DNA from 3 places in the Streptomyces chartreusis genome. Region 2 is predicted to be linked to each of the others. Evidence: predicted binding sites of a transcription regulator. Region 2 holds the regulator's gene; each other region holds the start of a gene.
What was found. Region 2 encodes HrcA, which represses chaperone genes, less so after heat shock. Its sites were predicted from a motif close to TTNGCACTCNGNNNNNCNGAGTGCNAA; they were not measured.
Positions count from the first base shown of each region.

Region 1: a site for HrcA is predicted at 2,339-2,365, ahead of groL (chaperonin GroEL). Genes of this name have one in related genera too.
Region 3: a site for HrcA is predicted at 2,726-2,752, ahead of groES (co-chaperone GroES). Genes of this name have one in related genera too.

Region 1 is NZ_CP023689.1:5,363,887-5,373,536, forward strand. Features, by position in the region: gene thrC (threonine synthase) at 1-1,266, shown strand, start outside; gene CP983_RS23550 (MoaD/ThiS family protein) at 1,263-1,538, shown strand; gene CP983_RS23555 (cold-shock protein) at 1,981-2,187, shown strand; gene groL (chaperonin GroEL) at 2,529-4,151, shown strand; gene CP983_RS23565 (NADH:flavin oxidoreductase) at 4,501-5,628, shown strand; gene CP983_RS23570 (metallophosphoesterase family protein) at 5,657-6,517, shown strand; gene CP983_RS23575 (MFS transporter) at 6,686-8,164, shown strand; gene CP983_RS23580 (hypothetical protein) at 8,168-8,743, opposite strand; gene CP983_RS23585 (DinB family protein) at 8,782-9,315, opposite strand; gene CP983_RS23590 (DUF397 domain-containing protein) at 9,342-9,545, opposite strand; gene CP983_RS23595 (helix-turn-helix domain-containing protein) at 9,529-9,650, opposite strand, start outside.
Region 2 is NZ_CP023689.1:6,592,256-6,601,905, reverse strand. Features, by position in the region: gene CP983_RS29010 (nitronate monooxygenase) at 1-813, opposite strand, end outside; gene dnaJ (molecular chaperone DnaJ) at 893-2,029, opposite strand; gene hrcA (heat-inducible transcriptional repressor HrcA) at 2,030-3,046, opposite strand; gene CP983_RS28995 (MBL fold metallo-hydrolase) at 3,211-3,954, shown strand; gene CP983_RS28990 (DUF3097 domain-containing protein) at 3,986-4,795, shown strand; gene hemW (radical SAM family heme chaperone HemW) at 4,824-6,056, opposite strand; gene CP983_RS28980 (SpoIIE family protein phosphatase) at 6,100-8,073, opposite strand; gene CP983_RS28975 (HAMP domain-containing protein) at 8,266-9,650, shown strand, end outside.
Region 3 is NZ_CP023689.1:4,037,774-4,047,423, reverse strand. Features, by position in the region: gene CP983_RS17085 (THUMP-like domain-containing protein) at 1-516, opposite strand, end outside; gene CP983_RS17080 (polysaccharide deacetylase family protein) at 801-1,853, shown strand; gene CP983_RS17075 (polysaccharide deacetylase family protein) at 1,850-2,680, shown strand; gene groES (co-chaperone GroES) at 2,899-3,207, shown strand; gene groL (chaperonin GroEL) at 3,326-4,954, shown strand; gene CP983_RS17060 (ester cyclase) at 5,054-5,746, opposite strand; gene CP983_RS17055 (SDR family NAD(P)-dependent oxidoreductase) at 5,881-6,654, opposite strand; gene CP983_RS17050 (MOSC domain-containing protein) at 6,801-7,469, opposite strand; gene CP983_RS17045 (LysR family transcriptional regulator) at 7,549-8,445, shown strand; gene CP983_RS17040 (WhiB family transcriptional regulator) at 8,530-8,859, opposite strand; gene CP983_RS17035 (response regulator transcription factor) at 9,240-9,650, shown strand, end outside.

The DNA of each region.
Region 1 (9,650 bases), 1.2 Mb from region 2:
AGCACCACCGAATCCACCGTAGACCTCGGCCCCGCCGCGGCGCTCTCCTGCCGCGAGTGCGGTCACCGGGTACCGCTCGGCCCGGTCTTCGCGTGCGAGGAGTGTTTCGGCCCGCTGGAGATCGCCTACGACTTCTCGGCCTACGACGCCGAGGAGCTCCGCAAGCGGATCGAAGCGGGCCCCGCGAACATCTGGCGCTACGCGCCGCTCCTGCCCGTCCCGGCCAACGTCGCCGACAAGCCGAACCTCAACCCCGGCTGGACCAAGCTCGTCAAGGCCGACCACCTCGCGAACGAGCTCGGCGTCGACGCCGGCAAGCTGTTCGTCAAGGACGACTCCGGCAACCCGACGCACTCCTTCAAGGACCGTGTCGTCGCCCAGGCCCTGGAGGCCGCCCGCGCCTTCGGCTTCACCACGCTCTCCTGCTCCTCCACCGGCAACCTGGCCGGCGCGGTGGGTGCCGCGGCCGCCCGCGCCGGCTTCCGCTCGTGCGTGTTCATCCCGCACGACCTGGAGCAGGGCAAGGTCGTGATGGCCGCGATCTACGGCGGCGAGCTCGTCGGCATCGAGGGCAACTACGACGACGTGAACCGCTTCTGCTCCGAGCTGATCGGCGACCCGGCCGGCGAGGGCTGGGGTTTCGTCAACGTCAACCTGCGGCCCTACTACGCCGAGGGCTCCAAGACCCTGGCGTACGAGATCTGCGAGCAGCTCGGCTGGCAGCTCCCGGACCAGCTGGTCGTCCCGATCGCGTCCGGCTCGCAGCTCACGAAGATCGACAAGGGGCTCCAGGAGCTGATCAAGCTCGGGCTCGTCGAGGACAAGCCGTACAAGATCTTCGGTGCGCAGGCCGAGGGCTGCTCGCCGGTGTCGACCGCGTTCAAGGCCGGCCACGACGTGGTCCGCCCGCAGAAGCCGAACACCATCGCCAAGTCGCTGGCCATCGGCAACCCGGCCGACGGGCCGTACGTCCTCGACATCGCGCGCCGCACCGGCGGGTTCGTGGAGGATGTGACGGACGAGCAGGTCGTCGACGCGATCAAGATCCTCGCCCGGACCGAGGGCATCTTCGCGGAGACCGCCGGTGGGGTGACCGTGGGTGTGACGAAGAAGCTGATCGAGAACGGCGTCCTCGACCCCACCAGGACCACCGTCGTACTGAACACCGGCGACGGCCTCAAGACGCTGGACGCGGTGGCCGGCACCGGCCTCACCGCCACCATCCGCCCGAACCTGGACTCCTTCCGAGAGGCTGGCCTCGCATGAGCGTGACCGTTCGCATCCCGACCATCCTGCGCACCTACACCGGCGGGCAGGCCGAGGTCGCCGCCGAGGGCGGCACCCTCGCCGAGGTCATCACCGACCTGGAGAAGAACCACACCGGGATCGCCGCCCGGGTGCTCGACGACCAGGGCAAGCTGCGCCGGTTCGTCAATGTCTACGTCAACGACGACGACGTGCGTTTCGAGCAGGGCCTCGAGACGGCGACCCCGGACGGCGCGGGCGTTTCCATCATCCCGGCCGTCGCCGGCGGCTGACCGAATGACCGATCATTACCTTCGGTAACCCAGGTTACTGAGAGTTCACCGAATTGCCCCCTCCGTGAGAGAAGCGGAGGGGGCAATTCTGTGTGGTTGAGCGAGGTACAGTTGGGGAACGTGCCGCTGATCTCCGAGTCGGTTGCCTTGAATTTCTGCCGTAAGCCCGACAAGAAGTAGCCAAAGTGTGCGGGTTTTTTGCGGCTTTTGTTCCGTATGCCGGGTCCGACTTGACCTGAAGTCAGCGGAATTGTCCCCACATTCCCGACCGGTCGTGCCCGGATTTCTCGTCCGATTGACCTGTTGCAGACGGCAGTTGGGCAGATACATTCAGCCGCGGTCGACGCGTTCCGGCGCACGCCCCCGACCGATGGGGGGTGAGGTCTGACCCGGATCCGCGAAGTGTGGATCTGTGCAAGGGCCAGTAATAGGGGAGTTAGGCATGGCTCAGGGCACCGTCAAGTGGTTCAACGCGGAGAAGGGGTACGGCTTCATCGCGGTCGACGGTGGTGCGGATGTTTTCGTCCACTACAGCGCGATCCAGATGGACGGTTACCGCACCCTGGAAGAGGGCCAGCGGGTCGATTTCGAGATCTCGCAGGGTCAGAAGGGGCCGCAGGCGGACATGGTCCGACTGGCGACCGGCTGAAGCACGCGTCGACTAACAGCAGCGACGTACTTCTTCGAAGGGCCCGCACCTCCTCGGGGTGCGGGCCCTTCGTCGTGTTCGCGACCTGTCCGGGACCCGTTCGCGCCCTGTTCGCCCCCGGCGGAGCGCCTCGCCCGATCCCCGAGAGCCGCTTGCACTCGCATGGGTCGAGTGCTAATCATTGGCGTTAGCACTCTGAAGGTGAGAGTGACAAAGAAGGACCGGGTCGGTGAGGCCCGCAGGCCAGGTGGGGCAAGGAACCACGAGGCATGTGAGCCGTCCGTCGCGGGCGCGGGCGCGGTCCGAAGGAATCACCCCCAGTCCTGGAGGGACCACTTCACATGGCCAAGATCATCGCGTTCGACGAGGAGGCGCGGCGCGGCCTCGAGCGCGGCATGAACCAGCTCGCGGACGCCGTCAAGGTGACGCTCGGCCCCAAGGGTCGCAACGTCGTCCTCGAGAAGAAGTGGGGCGCCCCCACGATCACCAACGATGGTGTCTCCATCGCCAAGGAGATCGAGCTCGAGGACCCGTACGAGAAGATCGGCGCCGAGCTGGTCAAGGAAGTCGCCAAGAAGACGGACGACGTCGCCGGTGACGGTACGACCACCGCGACCGTTCTCGCCCAGGCCCTGGTCAAGGAGGGCCTGCGCAACGTAGCCGCCGGCGCCAACCCGATGGCCCTCAAGCGCGGTATCGAGCGTGCCGTCGAGGCCGTCTCCGCCGCCCTGCTCGAGCAGGCCAAGGATGTCGAGACCAAGGAGCAGATCGCTTCCACGGCCTCCATCTCCGCCGCCGACACCCAGATCGGCGAGCTCATCGCCGAGGCGATGGACAAGGTCGGCAAGGAAGGCGTCATCACCGTCGAGGAGTCCCAGACCTTCGGTCTGGAGCTGGAGCTCACCGAGGGTATGCGCTTCGACAAGGGCTACATCTCGGCGTACTTCGCCACCGACATGGAGCGGATGGAGGCGTCGCTCGACGACCCGTACATCCTGATCGCCAACTCCAAGATCGGCTCCGTCAAGGACCTGCTCCCGCTCCTGGAGAAGGTCATGCAGTCGGGCAAGCCGCTGCTGATCATCGCCGAGGACGTCGAGGGCGAGGCCCTGTCGACCCTGGTCGTCAACAAGATCCGCGGCACCTTCAAGTCCGTCGCCGTCAAGGCCCCGGGCTTCGGTGACCGTCGCAAGGCGATGCTGAACGACATCGCCATCCTCACCGGTGGCGAGGTCATCTCCGAGGAGGTCGGTCTCAAGCTCGAGAACACCTCCCTGGACCTCCTTGGCAAGGCCCGCAAGGTCGTCATCACCAAGGACGAGACCACCATCGTCGACGGTGCCGGCTCCTCGGACCAGGTCGCGGGTCGCGTCAACCAGATCCGCGCCGAGATCGAGAACAGCGACTCGGACTACGACCGCGAGAAGCTCCAGGAGCGCCTGGCGAAGCTCGCGGGCGGCGTGGCCGTCATCAAGGCCGGTGCCGCGACCGAGGTGGAGCTCAAGGAGCGCAAGCACCGCATCGAGGACGCCGTGCGCAACGCCAAGGCGGCCGTCGAGGAGGGCATCGTCGCCGGTGGTGGCGTGGCTCTGCTCCAGGCTTCCGCGGTCTTCGAGAAGCTGGAGCTCGACGGCGACGAGGCGACCGGTGCCAACGCCGTGAAGCTCGCGCTGGAGGCCCCGCTGAAGCAGATCGCCGTCAACGGTGGTCTCGAGGGTGGCGTCGTCGTGGAGAAGGTGCGCAACCTGGCCGTCGGCCACGGTCTGAACGCCGCCACGGGTGAGTACGTCGACATGATCGCCGAGGGCATCATCGACCCGGCGAAGGTGACGCGTTCCGCGCTGCAGAACGCCGCGTCGATCGCCGCGCTGTTCCTCACCACCGAGGCCGTCATCGCCGACAAGCCGGAGAAGGCCGCCGCGCCCGCCGGCGGCGGCATGCCGGGCGGTGACATGGACTTCTGATCGACCGCGGAGGCTCCGGTCTCCGGTTGATCAACGTCCTTCCCGAGGGCGGCACCTCTTGTTGCGACATTCGCGACAGGGGGTGCCGCCCTCGGTGCGTTGGCGGGTGCGGGTGGTTCGTGGTTGCTCGCGCAGTTCCCCGCGCCCCTAAAAGAAGGGCGTCCGCCGCGCGCCCTCCAGGGGCGCGGGGAACTGCGCGACCAGCCCCCACGCACCCGCAGTCGCTCGCAAACCGATTGTGCTCCCCGGGAATGCGGAGTCTCACACTCATCGTTGCTTAATGAGGTGCAACAATGCGTGTGCACATACTGACCGGTATAGACAGACCCCTCTTCCCAGGAGCCCCCACGTGACCGTCACTCAGCCCGCTGCCTCTCGTGCGGCGCAGATTCTGGCTCGGCCGACTGCGATCAACGGCCTCACCGTTCCCAACCGCATCGTGATGGCGCCGATGACGCGGATGTTCTCGCCGGGTGGTGTGCCGGGGGCGGACGTGGAGTCGTACTACTCGCGGCGGGCCGCCGCCGGTGTGGGGCTGATCGTGACCGAGGGGACGTACGTCGGGCACGAGTCCGCCGGGCAGAGCGACCGGGTGCCGCGGTTCCACGGTGAGGAGCAGCTCGCCGGCTGGGCGAAGGTCGCCGACGCGGTGCACGCCGCGGGCGGCACCATCGTGCCGCAGCTGTGGCACATCGGCATGGTGCGCGAGCAGGGCCAGCCGCCGTACGCCGAGGCGCCCGCGGTGGGTCCGTCCGGGCTGCGGATCGGGGCCGAGGAGGTCACCGGCAGGGCGATGACGCGGCGTGACCTGGACGACGTGATCGGCGCCTTCGCCGAGGCCGCCGCGGACGCCGAGCGCATCGGCTTCGACGGCGTGGAGATCCACGGCGCCCACGGCTACCTCGTCGACCAGTTCCTGTGGGAGGGCACCAACCGCCGCACGGACGCCTACGGCGGTGACCCCGTCGCCCGTGCGGCCTTCGGCGCGGAGATCGTGGCCGCCGTACGCGAGCGCGTCTCCCCGGACTTCCCCGTCATCTTCCGCTACTCGCAGTGGAAGCAGGAGGCCTACGACGCCCGTCTCGCCGAGACCCCCGAGGAGCTGGAGGCCATTCTGGCCCCGCTCGCCGCGGCCGGCGTCGACGCCTTCCACGCCTCCACCCGCCGCTACTGGATCCCGGAGTTCGACGGCTCCGACCTCAACCTCGCGGGCTGGACCAAGAAGCTGACCGGCAAGCCCGCCATCACCGTCGGCTCGGTCGGCCTGGACGGCGAGTTCCTGGGCGCCTTCGCCGGCCAGGGCTCCGGGCTCAAGGGCATCGACGACCTCCTGGACCGTCTGGAGTCCGAGGAGTTCGACTTCGTCGCCGTCGGCCGCGCGCTGCTCCAGGACCCCGAGTGGGCGGCGAAGGTGCTGGACGGCCGCTTCGGCGAGCTGGCGCCGTACGACGCGGCGTCGCTGAAGACCCTGAGCTGAGCCCCGACTCGCGGCTAACGTCGGAGAGATGAGGATCCTTCATCTCTCCGACACCCATGTGGAGAAGTCCGACGCCCCCAACAAGTACGGCGTCAACGCCACCGACTCGCTCCGGCTGATGCTCGCCGAACTGAGGCACCTGCGGGCCGTCGACGCGATCGTCGTCACGGGGGACATCGCGGACGACGGCGCCGTGGAGGCGTATACGGCGGTACGCGAACTGGTGGGCGAGTTCGCGCGCCCGCTCGCCGCACCGGTCTTCTACACGACCGGCAATCACGACGAACGCGTGGCCTTCGGCAAGGTGCTCGGCAGCGGCCATGCGGAGCCGGAGCTGGTGCTCGACTCCGAGGCCGGTGAGCGGGCGGCCGTGACCACGGTCGGGGGCGTGCGGTTCGTGACCCTGGACTCGCTGGTGCCGGGCAAGGTGCACGGCCATCTGGGCGCGGACCAACTCGACTGGCTGAAGCGTGTGTTGAGCACCCCGGCCGAGCGGGGCACCGTGCTCGCCCTCCACCACCCGCCGATCGCCCTCGACATCTCGGCGACCCAGCCGGTCTTCGGCCTGCGCGACCCCGGCGACCTCGCCGAGGTGATCCGGGGCAGCGACGTACGCCTCGTCCTGGCCGGGCACTACCACCTCCAGCTCTTCGGCTTCCTGGCCGCCGTGCCCGTCTGGGTCACCCCCGGCGTCGTCAGCCGCGTCGACCTGACGACGGCACCCGGCACGGAACGCGTGGTGCGCGGCGCGTCGGCGTCCCTCCTTGAGCTGGACGGCCCGGACGGCCCCCTGTTCCACACCTTCCATGCCCGCGACCCCCGGGCGCACGAGACGGTGTACGAGCTGGACGAGGGCCAGGTGCGGGCGCTCATCGAGCGGGAGGGCTGAGCCGGCCCGGGTCCCGCCTCCGGCCCTGGATGCGCCCCGCATCCGTTCGGGCAGGGGGCGTGACCTGCGTCGCTTGAGTAAGTCAATCAACTGACTTAAGGTTGCCCAGGTCAATCAGTCAGTTCGATCAGGCACCCTTCCTGCTCGTACGCCCACGGAGGCCCCGCCATGTCCCACGCCCCTGCTCCTCCCGCCGAGGCGGGGGCCGGCGCCCCGCCCCGGTCGAACGCCGTGGTGGCGGTGCTGGCCTTCGCCGGAATCGTCGTCTCGCTGATGCAGACGCTGGTCATCCCGATCGTCCCGGAGCTGCCGAAGCTGCTGGACGCCCCGGCCTCCGACACCGCCTGGGCGGTCACGGCGACGCTGCTCGCCGCCGCCGTCGCGACACCCGTGATGGGCCGTCTCGGCGACATGTACGGCAAGCGGCGGATGCTGCTGGTCAGCGTCGTCATGCTGATCGGCGGCTCGGTGGTCTGCGGCCTGAGCGACGCCCTGGTCCCGATGATCGTCGGACGGGTGCTCCAGGGTCTGGCCTCCGGTGTGATCCCGCTCGGCATCAGCATCATGCGCGACGAGCTTCCCGCCGAGCGCCTCGGCTCGGCCACCGCCCTGATGAGCGCCTCCCTCGGCATCGGCGGCGCCCTCGGCCTGCCCGCCGCCGCGCTCATCGCCGACAACTTCGACTGGCACGTCCTGTTCTGGACGTCGGCCGGTCTGGGTGTCGTGGCCCTCGGGTGCGTGCTGCTGTTCGTGCCCGAGTCGAAGGTGCGCACCGGCGGGCGCTTCGACCTGGTCGGCGGCATAGGTATGGCCGTCGGGCTCGTGTGTCTGCTGCTCGGCATCTCCAAGGGTGCCGACTGGGGCTGGACCAGCGGCACGACGCTCGGTCTGTTCGTGGCGGCCGTGCTGATCCTGCTCGCCTGGGGCTGGTGGGAGCTGCGCATCGAGCAGCCGCTGGTCGACCTCCGTACGACGGCCCGCCGGCAGGTGCTGGTCACCAACCTGGCCTCGATCGCGGTGGGCTTCGCGATGTTCGCGATGAGCCTCGTCCTGCCGCAGCTCCTCCAGCTCCCCGCCCAGACCGGCTACGGCCTCGGCAAGTCGATGCTGGTCGCGGGCCTGTGCCTGGCGCCGTCCGGCCTGGTCATGATGGCCACGGCCCCGGTGTCGGCGGCCATCTCCCGGGCCAAGGGCCCCAAGGTCACACTGATGATCGGTGTCCTGATCGTGGCCGCGGGCTACAGCCTCAACATCGTCCTGATGTCCCAGGTCTGGCACTTCATCCTGGTCGCCTGCGTCATCGGCGCGGGCATCGGCTTCGCCTACGGCTCCATGCCCGCCCTGATCATGGGCGCGGTGCCCGCGTCGGAGACGGCCGCCGCGAACAGCCTCAACACGCTGATGCGCTCCCTCGGCACGTCCACCGCGAGCGCCGTCGCGGGTGTGATCCTCGCCCAGATGACGACGGACTTCGGCGGCTACGCCCTCCCGTCCGAGAACGCCTTCAAGGTGGTCCTCGCGGTGGGCGCCGGCGCGGCACTGCTGGCCTTCGTCGTGGCGTCCTTCATCCCGCGCCAGGGGTCGGCCGCCGCCGGGGCGCCCGTGGCACAGCCGGCGTCGGAGCCGGCGCGAGCGACGGCGAAGTAGCCGCTACAGATTGCCCAGCGGCTCGATGTCGACCTTCACCGGAGTGCCCCACACCCGCAGCACCTCGTAGTCGGTGAACTCGTGCACGAGCCGGTAGGCCATCGCGGGACGCGGGCCGCGACGCTGGGCGGCGATGTACAGCTCGGCCTCCCGGCGGTCGCGGCGCGGCGTCCCGCACAGCTGCCACTCCTGCCCGTTCCACAGCTCCGGCAGCCAGCGCTGCTGGGGCTGCGGGCGGTCACCGCGGACGCCGTAGCGGGACGGCACCGGGTGCTCGGGCGCCTGCGGGGCCGCCGGGCCCGAGCCGCCGTACTCGGAGCGGCGGGCCGATCTGCGCCGGGTCTCGCACAGCAGGCACAGGTCCGGCGCCGCGGGGTCCACCGGGCCGCCCGGGTGCTCCGGACACCGGGTCGTCCGGGCGGCCGTCGAGACGCTCTCGTCGAGCAGATCGATGGCGCGGCGCAGATCCGCCTTGACCTCGTGCAGCCGGGCGTCCGGCGTGTCGGCGGTCAGGGCCTCGCCGTGCTCGCCGAGCAGGCGGAGGGCTCGGCCCAGTGCCGTCAGTTGGGCGTGGTTCATACGACCCAGTGTGCAGCCCCACGCCCGTACACCGTCCGTCAGCCCATGCTCTTCGCGCCGTCCAGGGACTCCCGGATGATGTCGGCGTGGCCGGCGTGCTGCGCCGTCTCGGCGATGATGTGCAGCAGCACCCTGCGGGCCGACCAGCGCGCGCCGGGCTCGAACCACGGGGCCTCCGGCAGCGGGTGGGAGACGTTCAGGTCGGGCAGGTCCGCGACCAGCTTGTCGGTCACGGCGGCCACTTCCTCGTACGCCGCCAGGACGCCCTCCAGCGTCTCGCCGGGCAGCATCCGGAAGTCGTCGGCCCGCTTCGCGAAGTCCGCCTCGGTCATGTTCTTGAAGTCGCCCATGGCCGCCGGGCCCCGCTGGATGAATTCCGCCCAGTTCCGCTCCGTCGACGTGACGTGCTTGATCAGGCCGCCGACACACAGCTCACTGGCCGTGCTCCGCTGCCCCGCCTGATAGTCGGTGAGGTCCCGGGTGGTGAACCGCAGGAAGTGCCGGTGCTTGGCCAGCGTCTCCAGGAGGTCGGAGCGCTCGTCGGTGACGGTGTTGTTCGAGGTCTCGTTCATGACCCCTACGGTAGGAACCGTTTAGGTCAGATCCTGACCGCATTGACGAAGGCGGCCCAAACGGATGCGGGAAATATGAGGGCTGGGCCGTGGGGGGTCTTGGAGTCGCGGACGGGGACGACGGTGGGGAAGTCGTGGGTGACTTCGAGGCAGTTGTCACCCCCGCCGCCGCTGTAGCTCGACTTGTGCCATGTGGCGGCGCTCAGGTCGTGGTCAGGGATGCTCGTCATGGGAGTAATCCTGGGCCAACGCATCGATCAAGGCCAGGGACTTCTCGGGCGAGAGTGCTGCGGCCGCGAGGAGTTCGTAGGTGAACTTCATGTGGGCGACGGTGG
Region 2 (9,650 bases):
GGAGAACGCGCGCGTCAGCTCGGTGCGGACGAACAGGGGGTTGGTCAGCGCCTGCTTGTGCAGGGCGTTGGCGCCTGACTCCGGGGTGATCAGGAAGGCGGTGCCGAGCTGGGCGGCGCTGGCGCCGGCCGCGAGGACGGCGGCGATCTGGCTGCCGCGCATGATGCCGCCGGCGGCGACCAGCGGCAGGCTCACGGTCTCGCGGACCTGCGCGACGAGCGAGAGCAGCCCTATGCCGGTGCCGTCGGTCTCGGGGTGGTCGCGGTGGGTGCCCTGGTGCCCGCCGGCCTCGACGCCCTGCACGATCACGGCGTCGGCGCCGGCCCGCTGCACGGCGAGTGCCTCGTCCGGGGTGGTGGCGGTGACGAGGGTGACGGTGCCGGCGCGGCGCAGGGACTCCAGCACCTCGGCGCTGGGCACGCCGAAGTGGAAGGAGACGACCGGTACCGGGTTGTCGAGGAGCACGGCGAGCTTGGCGTCGTAGCCGTCGTCGCGGCCGCTGTCCGGGTCCCCCAGCTCGACCTCGTACCAGGCGGCCTCACCGGCGAGCTGATGGCGGTAGACGTCCACGGCGGCCGCGTCGGCGTACTCGGGCTGCGGCATGAACAGGTTGACGCCGAAGGGGCGCTGGGTCAGTCCCCGCAGCTGCTTGATCTCCTGGTACATCCCGTCGGCGGTTTTGTACCCGGCGGCGAGAAACCCCAGCCCACCGGCCTCGGACACGGCGGCAGCGAGGTGCGGCACGGAGACGCCGCCCGCCATGGGGGCCTGCACGATCGGATGGGGGAAAAGATCGGTCAGCGCGGAGGACATGACGGCATGTTGTCACGTCCTCCGAACAAGTCCGAATCGGCCCTTCCCCTTGCTCCGGGCCGGGACTTCCCCCCACCCGTCAGCGACCGTTGAAGGCGTCCTTCAGCCGCGAGAACAACCCCTGCTGACCGGGTTGGAACTGTCCCTGGGGGCGTTCCTCGCCGCGGAGCTTGGCCAGTTCGCGCAGGAGGCGTTCCTGTTCGGGGTCCAGCTTGGTCGGGGTCTGGACCTCGACGTGCACGATGAGGTCGCCTCGGCCGCCGCCCCGCAGATGCGTGACACCGCGGCCGTGCAGCGGGATCGACTGGCCGGACTGGGTGCCGGGCCGGATGTCGACCTCCTCCATGCCGTCCAGCGTCTCCAGCGGCACCTTCGTGCCGAGGCACGCCGCCGTCATCGGGATCGTCACCGTGCAGTGCAGGTCGTCGCCGCGCCGCTGGAACGTCGAGTGCGGGAGTTCATGGATCTCGACGTACAGGTCACCGGCGGGACCGCCGCCGGGCCCGACCTCGCCCTCGCCGGCGAGCTGGATCCGGGTGCCGTTGTCGACACCGGCCGGGATCTTGACCGTCAGGGTCCGCCGGGACCGCACGCGGCCGTCGCCGGCGCACTCGGGGCACGGCGTCGGGACGACGGTGCCGAAGCCCTGGCACTGCGGGCAGGGCCGCGATGTCATGACCTGGCCCAGGAAGGACCGCGTCACCTGCGACACCTCACCGCGGCCGCGGCACATGTCACACGTCTGGGCGGAGGTGCCGGGTGCGGCCCCTTCACCGTTACAGGTGTTGCAGACGACGGCCGTGTCGACCTGGATGTCCTTCGTCGTGCCGAAGGCCGCCTCGTCGAGCTCGACCTCCAGCCGGATCATCGCGTCCTGGCCGCGCCGGGTGCGCGAGCGCGGACCGCGCTGGGACGCCGTACCGAAGAAGGCGTCCATGATGTCCGAGAAGTTGCCGAAGCCACCGGCGCCGAAGCCGCCCGCGCCCGCGCCGCCCGCCTGGGACAGCGGGTCGCCGCCGAGGTCGTAGACCTGCTTCTTCTGCGGGTCCGACAGCACCTCGTAAGCGGCGTTGATCTCCTTGAACCGCTCCTGGGTCTTCGGATCCGGGTTGACGTCCGGGTGCAGCTCGCGAGCGAGCCGCCGGAAGGCCTTCTTGATCTCTTCCTGCGACGCGTCGCGACGCACGCCGAGCACGGCGTAGTAGTCCGTGGCCACTTACGACTCCGCCAGGATCTGTCCGACGTAACGTGCCACTGCGCGTACCGCTCCCATCGTTCCCGGGTAATCCATGCGGGTCGGTCCGACCACGCCGAGCTTGGCGACTGCCTCGCCGCCCGAACCGTAGCCCACCGAGACCACGGAAGTGGAGTTGAGTCCCTCATAGGCGTTCTCGTGCCCGATCCGCACGGTCATGCCCGAATCCCCGGCCTCGCCAAGCAACTTGAGGAGGACGACCTGCTCCTCCAGGGCTTCCAGGACCGGCCGGATGGTGAGGGGGAAGTCATGCCCGAAGCGGGTGAGATTGGCGGTACCGCCGATCATCAGCCGCTCCTCGTTCTCCTCGACGAGTGTCTCCAGGAGGGTGGAGAGCACGGTCGAGACGGTGCCGCGGTCCTCGATGTCGAAGGCCTCGGGGAGGTCCTCGACGAGCCTTGGCACATCGGTGAAGCGCCGCCCCGCGACCTTGCTGTTCAGCCGTGCCCGCAGGTCCGCGAGCGAGGCCTCGCCGAAGGGCGCCGGGCAGTCGATCATCCGCTGCTCGACCCGGCCGGTGTCCGTGATCAGCACGAGCATCACCCGCGCGGGCGCGAGCGAGAGCAGCTCGACGTGCCGGACGGTGGACCGGGTCAGCGACGGGTACTGCACGACGGCGACCTGCCGGGTGAGCTGCGCGAGCAGCCGTACCGTGCGGGCCACGACGTCGTCGAGGTCGACCGCGCCGTCGAGGAAGTTCTGGATGGCGCGCCGCTCGGGCGGGGTCATCGGCTTGACGCCGGCGAGCTTGTCGACGAACAGCCGGTAGCCCTTGTCGGTGGGGATGCGCCCGGCGCTGGTGTGCGGCTGGGCGATGAAGCCCTCGTCCTCCAGCGCCGCCATGTCGTTGCGGACGGTCGCCGGGGAGACGCCGAGGTTGTGCCGCTCGGTGAGCGCCTTGGAGCCGACCGGCTCCTCCGTCCCGACGTAGTCCTGGACGATGGCGCGCAGCACCTGGAGCCTGCGTTCACTCAGCATCTCGCGCACACCTCCAGAAGTCGTTCCCCTTGACATCTTTCCTGGCACTCTGTCCATCCGAGTGCCAGCCGTCCCCGGCCAGTGTACGGCGGTGGGGTACACCCCGGGCAAGGCCGGGCCAGGTCCGCCGTGCTCGACGCGGGTGTCCCCGCTAGCGTCGCCGCATGACGGTGACTTGGGAAGAGCTGGGATGGGAGCGGCTGGCGTCCGGGGTGGGCCGGTGCCGGCTTCCGGGCTGGGACTGCACGGCGGGGCTGGTCGTGGGGGACGGCACCGCGCTGCTCGTCGACGCCGGGTCGAGCCTGGCGGAGGGCGTTCGGTTGCGTACGCAGGCGCAGTGGCTCGCCGGTCACCGTGTGACTCATCTCGCGCTGACGCATCCCCACTTCGACCATGTCTTCGGGGCGGCGGCGTTCGCGGGCGCGGAGGTCTACGGCCCGGTCGGCATGGACACGGTGCTGGAGGGCCGGCAGGCGCGCGAGGAGCTGCGGGGCGACGCGGTGCGCAACGGTCTGGATCCGGCCGCGGCGGAGGAGGCGGTGGACGCGCTGATCCGGCCCCGTCACCAGGTCAGCGGCGAGTGGACGCTCGACCTGGGCGGCGGCCGCCGGGTCCTGCTGGCGAACGTGGGCCCCGCGCACACCGCGCACGACCTGGTGGTGCTCGTGCCGGGTGACGTCTCGGGCGACCGGGAGGTGGTCTTCTGCGGAGATCTGGTGGAGGAGTCGGGCGAGCCCCAGGCCGGGTCCGACGCGGTGCCCTCGCACTGGCCTGCCGCGCTGGACCGGCTGCTGTCCCTGGGCGGCGAGGACGCGCTGTACGTACCCGGTCACGGAGCGGTGGTGGACGCGGAGTTCGTACGGCGCCAGCGCGACGAGCTCGCGTCGGAATTCGGCGTGTCGCAGTGAGCGCGGGGGTGCTTCTCCTATCGTCATCCGAATGCGCCAGTACTCCCCGGACCTGACCCCGCCCTGGAAGAAGCCCAAGCCCGTCCCCGAGGTACCGGCGGAGCCCGGCCTGGTGGTGGAGGAGCCCGGCACGGGGTTCTGCGGCGCGGTGATCCGCTGCGAGGCGGGCACGGTGACCCTGGAGGACCGCTTCGGCAAGCACCGGGTGTTCCCGCTGGAGCCGCGCGGATTCCTGCTGGAGGGCAAGGTCGTCACGCTGGTCCGCCCGTCGGGTACGGCTCCGGCCCGCCCGACCCGTACCGCCTCCGGTTCGGTCGCCGTCCCCGGCGCTCGTGCCCGCGTGGCCCGCGCCGGCCGCATCTACGTGGAGGGCCGGCACGACGCCGAGCTGGTCGAGAAGGTGTGGGGCGACGACCTGCGCATCGAGGGCGTGGTCGTGGAGTACCTGGAGGGCGTCGACGACCTGCCGTCGATCGTGGCCGAATTCGCACCCGGTCCGGACGCGCGCCTCGGCGTCCTCGTGGACCATCTGGTCCCCGGGACGAAGGAGTGGCGCATCGCCGAGTCGGTGACGAGCGAGCACGCCCTGGTGGTGGGCCACCCGTACATCGACATCTGGGAGGCCGTGAAGCCGTCGGCCCTCGGCATCGAGGCATGGCCCCGCATCCCGCACGGCCAGGACTGGAAGACCGGGGTGTGCCGTGCCTTGGGCTGGCCGTCGGACAACATCGGGGCGGTGTGGCAGGCGATCCTCAAGCGGGTGGGTTCCTACAAGGACCTGGAGCCGGAGCTGCTGGGCCGGGTGGAGGAACTGATCGACTTCGTCACGACACCGGCGTAGGGCGGCCGGGCCGGCCGGGTACGCCCGCTCAGTCCACCAGGTCCCGCACCACCGCGTCCGCCAGCAGCCGCCCGCGCAGCGTCAGGACGGCCTGCCCCTCCTCGTACGGACCGCTTTCCAGCAGCCCGTCCGACAGGGCTCGGCGGGACGCCCGCAGGCCCTCCTCGCGCAGCAGCGCCAGGGGCACGCCCTCGCGCAGGCGGAGCTCCAGCAGGATGCGCTCGACCCTGCGGTCCTCGTCCGACAGGAGTTCACGGCCGGCGCCCGGTGACCGCCCCGCCGCCAGGGCCGCCGCGTACGCGCCGGGGTGCTTGACGTTCCACCAGCGCACCCCGCCGACGTGCGAGTGGGCTCCGGGGCCCGCGCCCCACCAGTCGGCGCCGCGCCAGTACAGCTCGTTGTGCAGACAGCGGGCGGCCTCGGAGGTGGCCCAGTTGGAGACCTCGTACCAGTCGAAACCGGCCGCCGACATCACCTCGTCCGCGATCAGGTAGCGGTCCGCGTGGACGTCGTCGTCCGTCATCGGGACCTCGCCCCGGCGGATCCGGCGGGCCAGCTGGGTGCCCTCCTCGACGATCAGGGCGTACGCCGACACATGGTCGGGTCCGGCGCCGAGCGCCGCCTCCAGCGAGGCCCGCCAGTCGTCGTCGGACTCGCCCGGGGTGCCGTAGATCAGGTCCAGGTTCACATGCTCGAAGCCCGCCGCGCGGGCCTCGGCGACGCATGCCTCGGGGCGGCCGGGGGTGTGCGTGCGGTCGAGGATCTTCAGCACGTGCTGCTTCGCGCTCTGCATGCCGAAGGAGATCCGGTTGAATCCGCCCTCGCGGAGGGTGGCCAGATATGCCGGGTCCACCGACTCCGGGTTCGCCTCCGTGGTGATCTCCGCGTCCGGCGCCAGCCCGAACTCGTCGCGGATCGCCCCCAGCATCCGCACGAGATCATCGGCGGCCAGCAGGGTGGGCGTACCGCCGCCGACGAAGACCGTGCGGACCTCGCGCCGGTCGTCGCCGAGGACCTTGCGGGCCAGGCGGACCTCGTCGACGAGGGTGTCGGCGTAGTTGTCGCGGGACGCCAGCACTCCGCCCGTGCCGCGCAGCTCGGTCGCGGTGTAGGTGTTGAAGTCGCAGTAGCCGCAGCGGGTCGCGCAGTACGGGACGTGCAGATAGAAGCCGAGGGGGCGGTCGGCGGTCCCGGCGAGTGCGGAGGCGGGCAGCGCGCCGTCGTCGGGGACGGGCTCGCCGTCGGGGAGTGCGGAGGGCATGGGTTCCATTGTCCCGTACTGAGCGGGTGTCCCTCCCCGTCGGTCACTCGGCCTGGAGCACCAGCAGCGCCAGGTCGTCCTCGGGCGGGCGGCCGCCGAACTCGTGCACGAGGCGGCGGATCCGTTCCGCGATCAGCTGGGCGTTCAGGCCCGTGCACCCCGCGAGCGCGGTCGCGAGGCCGTCGCCGTCGTCGAACTGGCGGGTACCGCTGCGCCGCTCGGTGACGCCGTCGGTCACGCACAGCAGGGTGTCGCCGGAGCGCAGCTCGAAGGTCTCGCTGGTGTACGTCGCGTCCTCGACGACCCCGAGGAGGGTCTGCGGCTGGGCGGCGGTGTGGACCTCGCCGTCCGCGCCGAGGAGCAGTGGCAGCGGATGGCCGGCGGAGGCGAGGGTGCAGCGGATGCCGCCCTCGAAGGGCGTGAGCTCGCCGTAGAGCAGGGACAGGAACCGGGTCTGCGGGCCGTCGCCGGGCGCCGCCGGGCCGACGAGGGCGCGGGCGGCGGCGTCCGCGGCCTCCGTGGCGTCGTCGAGGAGGAGCTGGTTGAGGCGGTCCAGGACGTCGGAGACGCGGTAGCCCTCGCGGGCGAGGAGCCGCAGCCAGGGCCGTGCGATGCCGATCACCACGGCCGCCTCGGGGCCCTTGCCCTGGACGTCGCCGATGGCGAAGCACCAGCGGCCGTCGCGGGCCGGGAAGAGGTCGTAGAAGTCGCCGCTGGGACCGCCCTTGTCGCACGGCTCGTACACCAGCGCGCTGGCCACGCCGGGGATCTCCGCGACGGCGCCGGGCAGCAGTCCGCGCTGCAGGACCCGGCTGATGGTGGCCTGCCGGGCGTACTGGCGGGCCGCGCCGATGGCGAGGGCGACCCGGCGGCTGAGGTCCTCGACCAGTCCGGTGACCTCGTCGGGGAAGCGCAGGAGGTCGGCCCGCCCGATGACCAGCGTGCCCAGCGGGTGGCCGCCGGCGATGAGGCGGTACGCGAGCGCGGTGCCGTGCTCCTGGCGCCGGCCGAGCGCGTCACCGGGCCAGGGATAGGCGACGGGCCCGGTGCGGTGGTTGTCGGGCGGCAGCGGCGGCTCCTTCTCCAGGGCCCGGCGCAGTTCCTCGATGAGGTTCTCGGAGCCGTGCCAGACCCGGGCGAGCCGGGGCCCGGTCCCGGCGATGCCGTCCACGGCCCAGCCCCCGCCGCTGTCCCCGTCGCCGGAGCGGGCGTAACCCCAGCGCCCGGCGACCTCGTCCTCCAGCCAGACCGCGCACCAGTCCGCGAGCCTCGGCACGATCAGCTGGCCGGCGAGCGCGGCGACGAGGTTCTCGTCGAGCTGCCCGGCGAGCAGGTCGGAGGCCTCGGCGAGGAAGGACAGGGCGCCCCGGTTGAGCCAGTCCCGCTCGCGCTCGGCCCGATGGGGGTACCCCCGCTCGAGCGGATTCGAGAGCGGGGGAGGCTCCGGGGCGAGGATCTCGGCGACCCGCAGCCCGCGCTCCAGCGCGCGTTCCTCGGCGTACGCCTCGATGTCGTCCTTGAGCGGCACCGGGTCCTCGGCGGGCAGCCGCGCCCACACGGTCTTGGCGCCGGTGCGGTAGGTGACGCCCCAGGACTCCGCGAGCCGGGACACCAGCCGCAGCCCGCGCCCGTACTCCGGCGTCTCGTACGGCGCCTCCAGCTCCCCGTCGCGCGGGGCGCGTGAGGGGTGGTGGTCCAGGACCTCGACGAGGAGGGCGCCGTCCTCCTCCAGTCGGCAGCTGAGCTCGACCTCGGTGCCGGCGTGCACGACGGCGTTGGTGACGAGTTCGCTGACGGCCACGACGGCGTCGTCGAGGAGCCGCTCGCTCAGGTGCTCGGTGCCGGGGAGTCCGGAGGAGGCCCAGTCGTCGAGGGCGGCGCGCACGAGGGTGCGGGCGGAGCCCGGGGAGAGGGGGCTGCCGGGGAGGACGGTGCGGGTCTGCGCGCACTCGTTTCCGGGCGCAGGCGCATCGCAGGCACGGGTGATGGTCTCCCGTTGCACCGGAATGGCCCCCATGTACAGCTCCCCGAGCGGTTCGGACGAATACGCCTCAGTCGACGCCGACAGAGTGACAGACTGGCCGCGCCCATAAGCACCGAGTTACCGAAGTGGGCCGCCATGAGTGAGAACAGTGCTACGCGTGTGCTCGAAGAAGGACAGAAAGACGGTCAAATTCGAGCATCGGATCTGCGCCCCCTGCTTGCCGCGATGACCGCGGCCCGGGACGGGGACTTCCGCCGTCTCCCGGAGACCGATGAGGGAGTGGTGGCCGAGCTGACGGCGGTCTTCAACCAGATCATGGACCGCAGTACGCACTTCAACACGGAAGTGCAGCGCGTCAAACGGGAGTTGATCCGGCACGGCAGGCTCGACGAGCGGCTCTCGGCCAGCCCGGGCCAGGGCGACTGGACGACCCGCGTCAACGACGTCAACCATCTGCTCGACGCCCTGGTGGCCCCTGCGGCCAACGCCACGCGCGTCCTTGACGCGGTGGCCGGCGGCGACCTCACCCAGCGCGTCGATCTGCACGACGGCACCCGTCAGTTACGCGGCGACCTGCGCCGTCTGGGCCGGGCCGTGAACAAGATGGTCGACCAGCTCTCCCTGTTCACCGGCGAGGTCACCCGCGTGGCCCGCGAGGTGGGCACCGAGGGCCGGCTCGGCGGACGGGCCAAGGTGACGGGCCTGTCGGGCAGTTGGCGGGACGTGACCGAGGCCGTCAACGCGATGGCGTCCCGGCTGACGGCACAGGTGCGTGACATCGCCGCGGTGACGACGGCCGTGGCCCGCGGCGATCTGACCCGTACGGTCACCGTCGAGGCGACCGGCGAGCTGCTCGAACTGAAGCTGACCGTCAACACGATGGTGGACCAGCTCTCCGCGTTCGCCGACGAGGTCACCCGCGTCGCCCGCGAGGTCGGCACGGAGGGGCAGCTGGGCGGGCGGGCCCAGGTGCGGGGCGTCTCGGGCGTGTGGAAGGACCTCACCGACAACGTCAACTTCATGGCGTCGAACCTCACCTCGCAGGTCCGCAACATCGCCCAGGTGACGACAGCGGTGGCCAACGGCGACCTGTCGCAGAAGATCACGGTGGACGCCCAGGGCGAGATCCTGGAGCTGAAGTCGACCATCAACACGATGGTCGACCAGCTCTCCGCCTTCGCCGACGAGGTCACCCGCGTCGCCCGAGAGGTCGGCACCGAAGGAAACCTCGGCGGCCGGGCCCAGGTGCGCGGTGTCTCCGGGGTCTGGAAGGACCTCACCGACAACGTCAACTTCATGGCGGACAACCTCACTTCGCAGGTCCGCAACATCGCCCTGGTCTCCACCGCGGTGGCCCAGGGCGACCTCGGCAAGAAGATCACCGTCGAGGCGAAGGGCGAGATCCTGGAGCTGAAGTCGACCATCAACACGATGGTCGACCAGCTCTCCGCCTTCGCCGACGAGGTCACCCGCGTCGCCCGAGAGGTCGGCACCGAAGGAAACCTCGGCGGTCAGGCCCAGGTCCGGGGCGTCTCCGGGGTCTGGAAGGACCTCACCGACAACGTCAACTTCATGGCCCTGAACCTGACCTCGCAGGTCCGCAACATCGC
Region 3 (9,650 bases), 2.6 Mb from region 2:
CGGGTCGACGAACACGGCGTCGTAGCCGCTGGTGTCCACCTCGGTGACGTCCGCCTCCCGCACCTCGACCAGGCCGGCGAGTCCGAGGGCCTCGGCGTTCGCCCGCGCCGCTGCCGCCGTCGCCGGATCCCGGTCCACCGCCAGCACCCGGATCCCGGCCCGCGCCAGCGCGACGGCGTCGCCGCCGATCCCGCAGCACAGGTCGGCGACCGAGCCGATGCCCAGCTCCCGCATCCGCTCAGCCCGGTACGTCGCCACGCTCGCCCGCGTCGACTGCTCGACCCCGTTCGGCGTGAAGAACATCCGCCCCGCGTCCGCCGCCCCGAACTTCGCCACCGCCCGCTGCCGCAGGCGCGCCTGACCGAGGGCCGCCGACACCAGCTCGGCGGGGTGCTCGCGGCGCAGCCGGGTGGCGACGGCGAGTTCGTCGGCGGGGTCGGTGTCACGGACGACGTCGAGGAGGGCGCGGCCCTCGGGGGTGAGGAGCAGGGAGAGGGAGGCGAGGTGGTCGTTCACCGGGACATTGTCGGCCAGGCGCGGCGCGGACGGCGTACGGCCCGGTCGCGGGGTGCTGCCCGGCGCCCGCCGCCGGACCGTGTCCCGCCCGCCGCCCGGACCGTCTGCCGCCCACCGTCGGGACCGTGTCCCGCCCGCGGCCCGTACCGCCCGCGGCCCGTACCGCCCGCCACCCGTCGGCCACGCGCCGCGCCGCCCGCGCTGTGGGCCAGTCGGTGGATGGTCCGCCGACTGCCGCGGTGTCGGGCCGGGTTCGGGGCGGGAGCCTGCCAGGATCCGGCTCCATGCGACTAGTAGTACAAAATGACAAATGCCTCGGGAATGGGGCGGTACCCGTAGGACACCGTCGGCGGACGGCCCGGCGTGCGCGCGTCCACGGCGTCATGGCCGTGCTGGTCGTGGCCGCCATCGCCTCCGGCTGTGCCCGGCCCGGCGGACCCGGGACCGGAGCTCCGCCCTGGGCGGGAGGCGCGTCCGGGCCGACGGGCGTGTCCGGCCCGGGAGGCGGATCCGAGGCCGCGGGCGCCCCGCCGAGCCGGCAGCCGCTCGAGGCGTCGTCGCCGGCCGCCACCGCGAACTCGCAGGCCGAGAAGTTCCAGTCGGTCCACGAGGCCCGCACCGCCCGGATCGCCGCCGCCCGGCGCTGGCGCCTGGACAGCGTCCCGCTCACGCCCCCGCCGCCCCCGGCGAAGAAGCCGGAGATCACCACCCGCGACGGCTTCGAGGTCGACGGACACGAGGAGCTCGGGCTGCCGCCGGTCTTCACGACCGTCCCCACCCGCGACCGGGTCGTCTTCCTCACCATCGACGACGGCGCCGAGAAGGACCCGACCTTCCTGCGGATGATGGACGACCTCCAGGTGCCGTACACCGCCTTCCTCAGCAACTACCTGATCAAGGATGACTACGGCTACTTCAGGCGGATGCAGCGCAGCGGCGTGGGCCTGAACAACCACACCCTGCACCACCCCTACCTCCCGGCCCTGTCCTACCGCCGCCAGCAGCACGAGATCTGCGGCATGCAGGAGGTCATCGAGGAGCGCTACGGCAAGCGCCCGCTGCTCTTCCGCCCGCCCTTCGGCAACTACAACCGCAACAGCCTGCGGGCCGCGAAGTCCTGCGGCATCGAGTACGTCCCGCTGTGGAACGAGGAGGTCTTCGTCGACCACTGGGACTACCGCGAGTGGGACCGGAAGATCCGACCGGGTGACATCGTGCTCAGTCATTTCCGGGGCCGGGAGGACTGGAAGGGCACAATGCCCGACATGATCCGCCGGTTCCTGAACAAGGTGACGGCCGAGGGGTACGCGGTGGCACGGCTGGAGGACTACCTGTGAGATCGGCGCGGACGCCGGGGTCGCGGGCCCTCGCGGCAGTGGTCCTGGCGTCCGCCCTGCTCGCGGGCTGTGCGCAGCCGACGGGTCCGGCCGACCCCCGCGGCGGGCCGGCCGAGCGGTCGGCGCGCTCGGCGAAGAACCCCACGCACACGCAACAGCCGTACCGCCGCTGGGGCCTGACCGCCCCGCTGCCCGCGCCGCCGTCCCCGCCCGCGCGCAGGACACCGCACCCGGCCGGCGACCGGCTGCCCGTCGTGCACCGCGTCCCCACCCGCGACCGGGTCGTCTTCCTCAGCTACGACGACGGCGCCGAGAAGGACCCGCGCTTCGTCGACATGGTCCGCGAGCTGCGGCTGCCCGTCAGCATGTTCCTCACGGACAGCGTGGTCGGCCCGGGCTACGGCCACTTCGCCCGGCTGCGCTCGGTGGGCGCGTCGATCCAGAACCACACCCTCCACCACGCCGCCCTGCGCGGTCTGCCGTACGCGGGGCAGCGCGCCGAGATCTGCGGCCAGCAGAACAAGCTCCGCGCCCGCTTCGGCATCCGCCCCCGCCTCTTCCGCCCGCCCTACGGCACCTACGACGCCACCACGCTGCGCGCCGCCGCGCACTGCGGTGTCACGGCGGTCGTGCTCTGGCGGGCGGCGATGGAGGGCGACGGCGGACTGACGTACGCCGGGGGGCCCGCCCGGCTGCGCGCCGGGGACATCGTGTCCGTCCCTTCGGGTGAGCCCGCCGGACTGAGTCTGCGGGAGCGGACGACCCGGCTGCTGCGGGAGATCCAGCAGCGGGGACTCACGGTGGGGCGCCTGGAGGACTACCTGTAGCGAGGCCGAGGGCGAGGCCGCCGGGATGCGCCGCGCCGTCGTGAATTAGCAGTCCGCTTGACCGAGTGCTAATCACGGTCATAGTCTCGGGTCTGGCACTCCCCACTGGAGAGTGCCAACTACGCGACGGGCAGGTCCGGCACCCGCGACGACGGATCCACCTGGTCGCCACCTCAGACAGTTAACCCCGTGAGATCTCCGAAGGGGGAGGTCGGATCGTGACGACCACCAGCTCCAAGGTTGCCATCAAGCCGCTCGAGGACCGCATCGTGGTCCAGCCGCTCGACGCCGAGCAGACCACCGCCTCTGGCCTGGTCATCCCGGACACCGCCAAGGAGAAGCCCCAGGAGGGCGTCGTCCTGGCCGTGGGCCCGGGCCGCTTCGAGAACGGCGAGCGCCTGCCGCTCGACGTCAAGACCGGCGACATCGTGCTGTACAGCAAGTACGGCGGCACCGAGGTGAAGTACAACGGCGAGGAGTACCTCGTCCTCTCGGCTCGCGACGTGCTCGCGATCATCGAGAAGTAAGCACCACCTCATAGTTTTTCCAGCTGCGCCCCTGGCCCCCGCGACCACTTAAAGAAGCCGGGCGCCCGGGGCGCAGTGTCTTTTTGAACCCACAGATTTCGAGAGGGCTCCCGCTGTCATGGCGAAGATCCTGAAGTTCGACGAGGACGCCCGTCGCGCCCTCGAGCGCGGCGTCAACAAGCTGGCCGACACGGTCAAGGTGACGATCGGCCCCAAGGGCCGCAACGTCGTCATCGACAAGAAGTTCGGCGCGCCCACCATCACCAACGACGGTGTCACGATCGCCCGTGAGGTCGAGATCGAGGACCCGTACGAGAACCTCGGCGCCCAGCTGGTGAAGGAGGTGGCGACCAAGACCAACGACATCGCTGGTGACGGCACCACCACCGCCACCGTGCTGGCCCAGGCGCTGGTCCGCGAGGGCCTGAAGAACGTTGCCGCGGGTGCCTCCCCGGCCGCGCTCAAGAAGGGCATCGACGCGGCCGTGGCCGCCGTCTCCGAGGACCTCCTCGCCTCGGCCCGCCCGATCGACGAGAAGTCCGACATCGCCGCGGTCGCCGCGCTGTCCGCCCAGGACCAGCAGGTCGGCGAGCTCATCGCCGAGGCGATGGACAAGGTCGGCAAGGACGGTGTCATCACCGTCGAGGAGTCCAACACCTTCGGTCTGGAGCTGGACTTCACCGAGGGCATGGCCTTCGACAAGGGCTACCTGTCGCCGTACTTCGTGACGGACCAGGAGCGCATGGAGGCTGTCCTGGAGGACCCCTACATCCTCATCAACCAGGGCAAGATCTCCTCCATCCAGGACCTGCTGCCGCTGCTGGAGAAGGTCATCCAGTCGGGTGGCTCCAAGCCGCTGCTGATCATCGCCGAGGACGTCGACGGCGAGGCCCTGTCGACCCTGGTCGTCAACAAGATCCGCGGCACCTTCAACGCGGTCGCGGTCAAGGCCCCCGGCTTCGGTGACCGCCGCAAGGCGATGCTCCAGGACCTGGCGGTCCTCACCGGCGCCACGGTCATCTCCGAGGAGGTCGGTCTCAAGCTCGACCAGGCCGACCTGGACGTGCTCGGCAGCGCCCGCCGTGTCACCGTCACCAAGGACGACACCACGGTCGTCGACGGCGCCGGCGACTCCGCGGACGTCACGGGCCGCGTCGCCCAGATCAAGGCCGAGATCGAGAACACCGACTCCGACTGGGACCGCGAGAAGCTCCAGGAGCGCCTCGCGAAGCTGGCCGGCGGCGTGTGCGTGATCAAGGTCGGCGCCGCCACCGAGGTGGAGCTGAAGGAGAAGAAGCACCGTCTGGAGGACGCCATCTCCGCGACCCGCGCCGCGGTCGAGGAGGGCATCGTCTCCGGTGGTGGCTCCGCGCTGGTCCACGCCGTCAAGGTCCTCGAGGGCAACCTCGACAAGACCGGCGACGAGGCCACCGGTGTCTCCGTGGTCCGCAAGGCCGCCGTCGAGCCGCTGCGCTGGATCGCCGAGAACGCGGGCCTCGAGGGCTACGTCATCGTCTCCAAGGTGGCCGAGCTCGAGAAGGGCAACGGCTACAACGCCGCGACCGGCGAGTACGGCGACCTGGTCAAGGCCGGCGTCATCGACCCGGTCAAGGTGACCCGCTCCGCCCTGGAGAACGCCGCCTCCATCGCCTCCCTGCTTCTCACGACCGAGACCCTGGTCGTCGAGAAGAAGGAAGAGGAGGAGCCGGCGGCGGCCGGTGGCCACGGCCACGGGCACGCCCACTGAGCCCAGCCGCTCGTAGAGAGCCCCGGTCCCGCGCGCAGGCGCGGAACCGGGGCTTTCCCCTTCGCGGGCTCTTGGGTCCTGTTCGCGGGCTCGCGGGTCCTACCGGCCGAGTACCCCCAGCTGCTCCAGCAGCCCGGCCCGGTCGTACATCCAGTGGCTCTCGCAGATCCTGCCGTCCCTGAAGCGCTGCCAGGTCATGCCCCGCATGGTCACGTCCTGACCGGTCGCCGCGATCCCCAGGAACTCACCGTTGTGCCGGGCGCTCCACGTCCAGCGTGTGCAGACCTGGTCGTCCTGGGCCATCTGGTCGTCGATCCGGAAGGCGAAGTCGAAGGCGGCACGCCACCCCGCGTACTGCTCCCGGATCCCCTCCACACCGCGCACCGGCTCCGGATACGACGGGTCGTCGTCCACGTAGTCGTCGGTGAGATGGTCCCCGATGTCCTCCGGCGCCATCCTCCCCATGTCCTCGAAGAAACCCCGCGCGGCCAGGCAATTCAGCTGCTCGTCCCGCACGACGTCGAGATCGGTGAACGTCGGCGTCTCGTCGCAGAGCGCGACCATCTGCTGGAAGATCCGGTCGGTCTCGGGGAGATTCGAGTTCCGCATCGCGTCCTCGTACGACGCGAACTCCACGATCTCGACGAAGTGCCCCGAGTCGGAGCGGTCCTTCCCGATGACGTCGTGCGTCGCCGTCCGCTTCCCCTTGGTCTGCTCGACCCACCTGTCCATCAGCCGGTTCATCTCGTCGAACCGACTGGTCCTGCAATCGATCAACTGCACGAAGGTCATGACGTCGTCGCCTCCCGATGGGGCTGGGTGGGGCTGGACGTCTCCATTGTCCTCGGCACCGGGAGGCCGTGCCTGTCGGGCCCAGGCGCGGCCGGCCGAGCGACCTGATCATGACTCGCCGGCCGCTCCGAAACCTACTGCGGCCCGTACTTCCGCCCGGTCCGGGAGCTGATCCCGCCCAGCATCCCCCGAGGCACCAATTTCGCCGCGCCCATCAACGCCTTGTAGCGAGGGTCCGGAATGGAGACCGACTTCCCCCGCGCCAGATCCGCGAGCCCCGCCGCCACCAATTTGTCCGCGTCCAGCCACATCCACCCCGGAATGTTGTCCGTTCCCATTCCGGCCCGCTCATGGAATTCCGTGCGTACGAATCCGGGGCACAGCGCCATCAGCCGTACCCCGCTCCCGGCCAGATCCCGCGCCGCTCCCTGCGTGAACTGCACGACCCACGCCTTGGACGCGCCGTACGTCCCGCGCGGTACGAAGGCGGCGACCGACGCGACGTTGACGACACCGCCGCGCCCGCGCTCCCGCATCGCCTCCGTCGCCGCCGAGGTCAGCCGCAGTACCGCCTCGCAGTGGACCTTGAGCATCTTCAGCTCGTCGGCCATGGAGACGTCGAGGTAGCGGCCCTTGTTGCCGAAGCCGGCGTTGTTGATCAGCAGGTCGACGGGGTTCCTGCGGTCGCCGAGGCGGGCGGCGACCGCCTCGATGCCGGTGTCCTCGGCGAGGTCGGCGGTCAGCACCTCGGCTTCGATGCCGTGCCGGTCGTGCAGTTCGGTGGCCTGCTCGCGCAGCCGCTTGGTGTCCCGGGCCACCAGGACGAGGTCGTGCCCGTCGGAGGCCAGCCGCCGCGCGAACGCGGCGCCGATACCCGCGGTCGATCCCGTAATCAATGCCGTTGTCATGGCGCAAGATTAGTGACCCGGACCACGTGCATCCGTTTACTGCACAGGCCCTCCCGATCGGTGAAGCCCGGGCGAAGACGGCCGTCGGGAGCGCTGGTCAGCGGGCGTAAGGGCGTGAGTTCACCGGCCTCGCCGATGACGGTACGTCAAGCTCCTTGCTGCGCCACGTACTTGTGCGCCGCCTCCAGCGACTCCGGGTGCAGCGCCTCCCCGGCGGCCAGCAGCCGCGGCAGCAGCTTCCGGTCCGTCGTCACCGCGCGGAACTGCAATGCCACTGTCACATCATGGTCCGGACGGTGAATGATCTCCACGGAGTCGCCCGCCCGGATCTCACCCGGCTCGATCACGCGCAGATACGCGCCCGGCGCACCCTTCGTCATGAACCGCTTCACCCACTGCTTCTCACCCAGATGGCCCTGGAAGGTGCGACAGGGAATCCGGCCGCTCGTGACCTCCAGCACCAGCTCGGAACCGATCCGCCAGCGCTCGCCGATCAGCGCCCCGGACACGTCCAGGCCCGAGGTCGTGAGGTTCTCGCCGAAGACGCCGTTCACCAGCGGGCGCCCCAGCTCGCGCTCCCAGTCGTCGAGGTCCTCGCGCGCGACCGCGTACACGGCCTGGTCGTCGCCGCCGTGATGACGCAGGCTGCAGATCTGGTCCCCGGCCACACCGCTGCCGCCGGTCCCCTTGGGCCCGGGCGCCGCCACCCGCACCGGCCCCTCCACCGGCTGCTTGTCGATCCCGGTCACACCTTCGGGGTGATCGGTGTAGGGCACGGACTTCCGGCGGCCCAGGTTCACAGACAGAAGCTTCATAACGGCACGGTAGGCGACGGCGGTCAAAGCGTCCACGCATTATTCGGCGGCGTACCCAAGGTTCGCTTATGCTCAAGGGGTGATCGAGGCCCGTCATCTCCGAGTGCTGCGCGCCGTCGCCGCCACCGGCTCCTTCTCCGCGGCGGGGCGCGAGCTCGGCTGCACCCAGCCCGCCGTCAGCCAGCAGATGAAGGCCCTGGAGTCGTCCGTCGGCACCCCTCTGCTGGTCCGCAGCGGGCGCGAGATGCGGCTGACCCAGGCCGGTGAGGCACTGGTGCGGCACGCCGCCGGGATCCTCTCGGGGCTCACAGCCGCCGAGGAGGAGGTCGCCGCGATCGCCGGCCTGCGCGCCGGACGCGTACGGCTCGTCTCCTTCCCCAGCGGCAGCTCCACCCTCGTCCCGACCGCCCTCGCCGCGCTGCGCGCCGCGCACCCCGGCACCCGTGTCTCCCTGGAGGAGGCCGAGCCCCCGAAGTCCGTCGAGCTGCTGCGCGAGGGCGACTGCGACGTGGCGCTCGCGTTCCGCTACGAGGGTGCGCCCCAGGAAGGGGAGTGGGACGACCTCGTCGTACGTCCCCTGCTGACGGACCGCCTCGTCGGCCTCGTACCGGAGCGGCACCGGCTGGCACGCGCGCAGTCCGTCTCCATCGGCGAGCTCGCGGCCGAGCCGTGGATCGCCGGGTGCCCGCGCTGCCGGGGTCAGCTGGTCGAGGTGTGCGAGAGCGCCGGCTTCACGCCCCGCATCGACTTCGCCACCGACGACTATCCGGCGGTCGTCGGCCTGGTGGGCGCCGGCCTCGGCGTGGCCGTCCTGCCGCAGCTGGCCGTGGAGTCCGTACGGCCGCGCGGTGCGCGCATGCTGACGCTGGAACCGGCCGTGCGGCGGGAGATCGTCGCGCTCACGCTGAGTGACCTGGCACAGGTACCGGCCGTCGCGGCGACGCTGGAGCAACTGGCGCGCGCCGCGGCCCGCTAGCCGCAGGCGGCAGCCGAGAGGCGGCGGTCAGCACCCAGAAGGAAGGGCACGCACACGCGCGCCCTGGTTTGCAGAAACGTTCCTTCAGGTGTGCGGACCGGCGTCACCGCTGGTCGTCGATGCCGACACCAGCCGGTTGCGGGCCCGCCCCATGAGTTCCTCGCGCTCGTCCTCGGTCAAGCCGCCCCATACGCCGTACGGTTCGCGAACCGCCAGCGCATGCGCCGCGCACTGTGCGCGCACCGGGCACCTCATGCAGACCTCTTTGGCCGAGTTCTCTCGAGCGCTCCGGGCCGCACCGCGCTCGCCTTCAGGATGAAAGAAGAGCGAGCTGTCCACCCCGCGACATGCAGCCAGCAGCTGCCAGTCCCACAGGTCCGCGTTCGGTCCGGGAAGGCGGGAGAAATCTGCCATTACGTGACCCCTTGTAGCCGTTCTGGGCGGATCCGGTGTCTACGACCGTACATCTACGATCTAAGGAGATGAAAATATGACTCATTGCGAATCTAGCTCCAAACGCCAAGAAACGGGAAGAAAAAGGGCTGAATGGGGCACGGGATGTGATGAAACAGGGAGGGTCCGCCCTGCATGTCTGCCCCGTGTCCGTCCCCTCACGTAGAGTGCCGAAGACGGCGCATGCCCCCGTAACTCTTTCGAGTGACCGTCGTTGAGAGGGCGGAGGCGGTTGAAGCAACAAGTGCTCGGGCAGACGTCCGAGACGGTCGACCGCACAGGTGACATTTCGTACCAGCCTGGAGGCTCAAGGTGACGTGCATCAGCTGCGGAGGGCGGCCATGACATCCGTCCTCGTCTGCGACGACTCCCCGCTTGCCCGAGAGGCGCTCCGCCGCGCGGTCGCGACCGTGCCCGGCGTCGAGCGCGTCACGACCGCGGCCAACGGCGAGGAAGTCCTCCGCCGCTGGGGTGCGGACCGTTCGGATCTGATCCTGATGGACGTACGCATGCCCGGTCTGGGCGGCGTAGAGACCGTTCGGCGGCTGCTGTCCGCCGACCCCGGCGCGCGCATCATCATGCTCACCGTCGCCGAGGACCTGGACGGCGTGGCCCTCGCGGTCGCCGCCGGGGCGCGCGGCTATCTGCACAAGGACGCCTCGCGCGCCGAGTTGCGGGCCACGGTGACCCAGGCGCTGGCCGACCCGACCTGGCGGCTCGCCCCGCGGCGGCTGCGCTCCGCCGAGATGGGT